2 regions of the Pseudoduganella sp. jia 12 genome follow, and region 1 is predicted to be linked to the other one. Evidence: predicted binding sites of a transcription regulator. Region 1 holds the regulator's gene; the other holds the start of a gene.
The links. The regulator FliA, encoded in region 1, starts transcription of late flagellar genes. The targets are predictions, from matches to a motif close to CTAAAGTTTNNNNNNNNNNNGCCGNTA.

Region 1 (3,409 bases):
CGCCGGCAACGATGGACTGCGCGAGGTACACCTTGGCTAACTTCAATTTCGACCAGGCGGAAGGACTGCGGCGGATGCTGGCGGGGCCGCCGCGGCCCCGCATCGTCACGTTCCTTTCCGCCACGCCGCAGGACGACAAGGGCGCCATGCTCGTCAACCTGGGTGCCTCGCTGGCGCGCGCCGGCAACGACGTGGTGCTGGTCGACGCCTGCGCCAGCGCGCACGGCGTGGCCTCGCGGCTGGGCATCGACAATGGTGCCAGCCTGCTGAACGTGGCGCGCCAGGAGTGCGCGCTGAATGAAGTCATCCATGAAGTGCCGCAGGGCTTCAACGTGGTATCGATGACGCGCGGCGAATCCCGCAACGGCCCGCATGAAGCGCGCCGGCTGGCCAAGGCGTTCGACGTGCTGGCCGCGCAGGCCGGCATCGTGCTCGTGGATGGCGAATTCGACGGCGAAGCGTTCCCGGTGCCGGTCATGGCCAGCTCGGAAATCGTGGTGCAGGTATCGAACAGCGCCACGTCGATCACGAATGCCTACATGATGATCAAGCGGCTCAACCACGAGCTGGGCCGGCGGCCGTTCGGCATCGTCGTCACCGGTGCGTCCGAACGGGAGGCGCGGGTCGTTTACGATAATATGGCACAGGCGGCAAGCCGTTACCTGGCCGTGAATCTCGTATCGATGGGCTCGGTGCCAGCCGATGAATACCTGCACCGCGCGGCGCGCCTGGGTCGCGCCGTGGTGGACGCGTTTCCGCTGGCGGGTGCCTCGGTCGCGTTTCGTCAACTGGCGGGGCGGTTCGCGCTGGCCACGCCGTCGCATCTTTCGGGGAGCGGCCACCCTATGCAGCACTGAACAAGAATAGAAATATATGTACACGGTCAAAGGGAAGGTGAACAAGGATTCGCTGCTGACGGAGCACATGCCCCTCGTGAAGCGCCTTGCCCACCACATGAAGGCAAAATTGCCGCCCAGCGTGGAAGTGGATGACCTGGTACAGGCGGGCATGATCGGCCTGCTCGACGCGATCAACCGCTATGAAGAAACGCACGGCGCCCAGTTTGAAACCTATGCGGTGATGCGCATCCGCGGCGCGATGATCGACGAATTGCGCAGCAGCGACTGGGTGCCGCGCAGCTTGCGGCAGGACATGCGCAAGATCGAGAACGCCATGGCCTTGCTGCAGCAGAAGCTGGGACGTCCGCCCGCCGAATCCGAAGTGGCCCAGTCCCTCAAGCTCTCCCTCGAGGCTTACCAGGAAATGCTGGGCGAGGGCGGCGGCCACCAGCTGCTGTACTACGAAGACTTCAAGAACGAGGACGGCAGCGACAGCTTCCTCGACCGCTATGCACAGGACGACGAAGCCGATCCGCTGCGCTCGCTGATGGACACCGGGTTCCGCCAGGCCGTCATCGACGCGATCGATGCGTTGCCGCCGCGTGAAAAGCTGCTGATGGGCCTGTACTACGAAGAAGAACTGAACCTGAAGGAAATCGGCGCCGTGATGGGCGTTTCCGAATCACGCGTATCGCAGCTGCATACCCAGGCGGTGTCCCGGCTGCGCGCCACGTTGCGGGAGCAAGCATGGACTGGTCCAGCGTAGCGGGTTTGCTGCTGGCGCTGGCCGGCCTGATCGTGGGCATGGCACTGGAAGGCGGCAATCCGTCGTCGCTGATCCAGCCCGCCGCGTTTGCGATCGTGGTCGTCGGCACGTTCGGCGCCGTGCTGCTGCAGACCCGGCCCGCCACGTTGCGGCGCGGCATCCTCATGGTGCGGTGGGTATTCCGGCCCCCGGCGGACAGCCGTATCCTGCTCGCGCGCGATATCCAGGCATGGAACCAGACCATCCGCCGCGAAGGGCCGCTGGCGCTGGAACGCCACATGACCGGCGCGCGCAATGTCTTCCTGGCCAAGGGTTTGCGCATGGTGATCGACGGCATCAACCCCGACAAGCTGCGCCAGCTGCTCGATACGGAGATCACGGCGTTCGAGACGGCGGAGCGGCAGGCGGTGCGCATCTGGGAATCGGCGGCCGGCTACTCGCCCACGATCGGCATCCTGGGTGCCGTGCTGGGCCTGATCCACGTGATGGAAAACCTCACCGATCCTTCCCGGCTCGGGCCCGGCATCGCGGTGGCCTTCGTGTCCACGATCTATGGCGTCGGGCTGGCCAACCTGTTCTTCTACCCGATCGCCAACAAGCTCAAGAACATCGTCATCGCCCAGGTGCACCAGCAGGAAATCGCCGCCGCCGTCTTCCACGACATCGCCAGCGGCGACTTCTCGCGCATCATGGATGAGCGCATCGCCACGCTGATGCAGGATTACTAGGACACACCCCCATGAGCTTCCAGTACCGCCGTGCGCGCCGCCCGTTCGACGAGGAACCGGAAAACCACGAACGCTGGCTCATCTCGTATTCCGACTTCATCACGCTGCTGTTCGCGTTCTTCGTGGTGATGTATGCGATCTCGTCGGTCAACATCGGCAAGTACCGGATCTTCTCCGATGCGCTCGGCGATGCGCTGGGCGGGCAGGGCGCCAACGTCAAGCCCAATACCGAGGTGCTGAACCAGCCGATCCCGAATCCGAACCTGAAGAAACGCCAGGAAATGATGCGGCAGGAACGCGCGTCGCTGACGAAGCTGGCGCAGGACCTGCAGTCCACGATGGCGCCGCTGGTAAAGGAAGGCAAGGTGCGCGTCACGCAGAACAGCCGTGGCGTGTCCGTCGAGATCAATGCCAGCGTGCTGTTCGATCCCGCCGAAGCCAGGTTGACGGAGGAGTCGCGCGAGGCGCTGACCGCCGTGGCATCGCTGCTGAAGAACGATCCGCACGCGGTGCAGGTCGAAGGGCATACCGACGACCAGCCGGTGCGCAACATCTATCCGTCGAACTGGGAACTGTCGTCGATGCGTGCCGCCACCGTGGTGCGGCTGTTCATCGAATCCGGCGTCGCCCCCGAGCGGCTCACCGCCGTCGGGCATGCTTCCAACCATCCGGTGGCGCCGAACGACGACCCTGTCAACCGCGCCCGCAACCGGCGCGTGGCGGTGACGATCCTGTCGGCGGTGCCGGATCCGGAAACGGAAATCCCGACCGGTCCCGCGCCGCAATAGGAAATCGTTGGCAGTGGAGAACCGGTGTCTGACACCTTTTCTGGAAGATTCACCCAGAAAAGGTGTCAGACACCGGTGTTCGCGCGCCAACTACTGTCAGTTGACACGGTTGGTGCGCATGTACGGGATTTTGGCAGGTCAGCCAGCGAGGAAACCGCGCGAGACGGTGGTGCTGGTGGCGGTCAGGCCGCTCGGGCCATAGACATTGCCGGCGGGGCTGGGCGGGCGCAGCGCCTGCAGGGCGCCCTGGGTGTGCGACAGCTGCTTGTTGATCAGCATGCCGTTCAG
Region 2 (3,409 bases), on a different contig from region 1:
CGCAATTCAACCTCGCGCTGCGCCACGAGAAGGGCGACGGCGTGGCGCGGGATGGCGCCGAGGCCGTGCGCTGGTACCGGGCGGCGGCCGAGCAGGACCACGTTAGCTCGCAGTTCAATCTCGCCCTCATCCACGACAATGGCCTGGGCGTGCCGCGCGACGAAGGGCAGGCGCTGGAGTGGTACCGGCGCGCCGCCACGCAGGGCCACGCCGCCGCGCAGGACAACCTGGGCCAGCGTTACGAGGCGGGGCAGGGCGTGGCACGCGACCTGGCCGAGGCGGCGCACTGGTACCGCAAGGCGGCCGGGCAGGGCTTCCCGGCGGCGCAATACCATCTGGGCCAGCTCCATGACAGTGGCGATGGCATGGCGCGCGACGCGGGTGCGGCAATCGACTGGTACCGCAAGGCCGCCGACCAGGGCCACGTGCGCGCCCAGTTCGACCTGGGCCTGCGCCACGAGACGGGGCGGGACGTGCCGCTGGACCTGGCGGCGGCGATGCACTGGTATGGCCGCGCAGCCGAACAGGAATATGCCGCGGCCCAATACAACCTGGCCCTGCTGCACGACCGCGACGACGGCCCGGCGCCGGACGTGCTGCGGGCCAGCGACTGGTACCGCAAGGCCGCCGGGCAAGGCCATATGCAAGCCCAGTTCGCCCTCGCGCTGCGCCACGATAACGGCCTGGGTGTGCCGCGCGACTTCAGTGCCGCCTTCGACTGGTACCGCCAGGCTGCCCTGCAGGGCCACGCCCGCGCCCAGCTGAACGTGGGCCTGATGTACTTCGCCGGCCAGGGCACCATCGCCGATATGGCCGAGGCGCGGCAATGGTTCCAGCTCGCCGACCGTAACGGCGAACCCGGCGCCGCCCGCTACCTCCGCGAAGCGAGCCAGCGCCTTGGCAGCGCCGCCAGTACTATGGTTGAGCCTGTGTTGTGAGAGCGGCGCCCTTACTGCCAGGCACCGAGACACGAACCCAGCTACGACTTCCCGCGCATGAGCCCGTGTCTCCGTGCCTGTGTCTCCGTGCCAGGCAACGGGACACGAACTCATCCACAATTCCCGTGCATGAGCCCGTGTCTCCGTGCCAGGCACCGGGACACGAACTCATCCACCACTTCTACGCCCAAGCCCGTGTCTTTGTGCCGGGCACTGGGGCGCAGGCACCGGGACGGGCTCAACAATTATTTGATGCCGTGTGACAATTAGTGATGGAGTTTTCCATTTTCGCGCCGTAACTGATGAGTAGGGGAAATTTCCCTTTCTAGGAAGTTAACGGATGCCGGCATGGCAATGATCTTGAACACCAACGTGGATTCGCTGTTTGTCCAGCGGGCGCTCGCGCGCTCGACGGCTGACTTGAACACGGCGCTGCAGCGCCTGTCCAGCGGGAAGCGTATCAATTCGGCAAAGGACGATCCGGCCGGATTCGCCATTGCGGAACGCATGTCGGCGCAATTGCGTGGCCTCACCCAGGCGGGCCGCAACCTCAACGACGGCATTTCGGTGGCGCAGACGGCCGAGGGGGCGATCGGCGAGCTCGGCAATAATTACCAGCGCATCCGCGAACTGGCCGTGCAGGCGGCCAATGATACCAACAATGCCAGCGACCGCCAGGCGATCCAGATCGAGGTCAACGCGCTGGTCCTGGAAAACCGGCGCATCGTCGCCGATACCCGTTTCAACGGCATCGCGCTGCTCGACGGCTCGTTTTCCGGCGCGATCCAGGCCAGCGACCGAGCGGGCGACACCATCGACTTCGCCATCGGCGCGGTGGCCACCCGCGAAGATGCCGACATCGACATGAGCAGTCACGTCGGCGCCACCGAAGCGCTGAAATACCTAGACAAGAAGCTCGAAGCCATCAACCTGCAGCGCGCCAGCCTGGGCGCGATGCAGAGCCGTTTTACCTATGCCTACGGCAACGCGATGATGGCGTCCGAAAACCTGGCCGCCGCCCGCTCGCGCATCGTGGATACCGATTACGCCGCCGAAGCGTCGAAGCTGACGCGCGCCCAGATCCTGCAGCAGGCCGGCTTCGCGATGCTGGCCCAGGCGAATTCGATGCCGAAGATGATCCTGCAGCTGCTGCGGTAGGCCAGGTCACGGCTTGGCGAACTGCCGGTCCAGCCAGTCGTAAGCGTAATCCTGCGCTTCCTTCGGGAACTCGTGGTCGCCCGGCCGCACGATCGCCTCGAACCTGTCCGCGGCGCCATGGGCCTGCCATACCTTCGCCATCTTCGCGTAAGCCGCCCGCACCGAGGCGACGGGGAACAGCTTGTCCGTTTCACCCGCGAAGAACAGCGTGGGCTTCGGTGCGGCCAGGCTGGCCACGTCCGGATGATCGAGGTAGCGCAGCAGGCCGGGATGCATCATCTGGAACGCGGACGAGCCGCGCAGCTGGTTGCTGCCCGGGACCATCAGCCCTTCCGTCGTGGCCATCCAGTTCGATGCGATGACGGCCGTGACCGAATCGGACAGTGCACCCACCTGCCAGGCACGGAAGGCGCCCATCGAGAAGCCCAGCGCCGCCACGCGCTTCGTGTCGACTTCCGGCATCGATGCGAGGAACTGCGCCGCGCGTGCATCCTCGAGCGCCATGTTGCCGGCCATCGAGCTGCCCAGGTTGAAGAAGTTCGAGGCCAGCGCCTGCTGCTGTTCACCCGTCAACGGGCCGCGGTCGCCCCAGCCCACGGCGTCCGCGCACAGCACCACATAGCCGCGCGCGGCCAGCGCATCGCCGGGCCAGCGGCCGGAAAAATGCTTGTCGGCCCAGGCCTTCGCCGAGGCGTGCTTCGTGGCGTCGGCCGCACCGAACGGTTCGATCATCTTTTCCTTGCCGATGTCGAACTTGCCGCCATGGTCGTGCAGCATCAGCATCGCCGGATGCGCGCCGGGAGACTTCGGCACCAGCAGCAGCGCGCGCACGCGGCTCATGCCGGTGAGATTGAACACCACCTGCCGCGCCACGTAGCTGCCACGGTCTTCTTCCGCGATCACCTGGGGCTTGAAGGGCGTGGCATCGGGCTGCTGCAGCGTGGCTTCCCACACCTTGGCGCGGCCCTTTTCGCGCCAGGATTTCAGATCCTTCACCTCCGGCGACCAGGCCATCGGATAGGTCATCTTCGCCTTCAGCGCGGGCGCGAAGATCGGCATATTGTGTTCGGTGCCGGGCGTTTCGTAGTCCTGCGAATGGGCGGCCAGCGGGAACAGCAGGGCGGCGGCAAGGACGGCAAGCGGGGCGGTGCGGCGGTGAGTGGTCATGCGGTCTCCATGTTGTGCCCCGATTTTGCCATGTATCGGGGAATGGATTCCTTCGCGAAGGCGCAAGTCGCTGATTGATTGGCGCGGCATGGCGGCCGGATGTCCATCCGTATCGTTTCTGGCGCCGATGCAAAAAGACCCTGCAG

Region 2: ACY65G_RS09950 (flagellin N-terminal helical domain-containing protein) is a predicted target of FliA. The motif match lies at 1,211-1,237, and genes of this name have one in related genera.

The regions. Positions count from the first base shown of each region.
Region 1 is NZ_JBUXKP010000012.1:207,733-211,141, forward strand. Features, by position in the region: gene flhF (flagellar biosynthesis protein FlhF) at 1-40, shown strand, start outside; gene ACY65G_RS24740 (MinD/ParA family ATP-binding protein) at 33-857, shown strand; gene ACY65G_RS24745 (RNA polymerase sigma factor FliA) at 874-1,605, shown strand; gene ACY65G_RS24750 (flagellar motor protein) at 1,587-2,333, shown strand; gene motD (flagellar motor protein MotD) at 2,345-3,121, shown strand; gene ACY65G_RS24760 (flagella synthesis protein FlgN) at 3,260-3,409, opposite strand, start outside.
Region 2 is NZ_JBUXKP010000004.1:162,342-165,750, forward strand. Features, by position in the region: gene ACY65G_RS09945 (SEL1-like repeat protein) at 1-938, shown strand, start outside; gene ACY65G_RS09950 (flagellin N-terminal helical domain-containing protein) at 1,287-2,096, shown strand; gene ACY65G_RS09955 (dienelactone hydrolase family protein) at 2,103-3,263, opposite strand.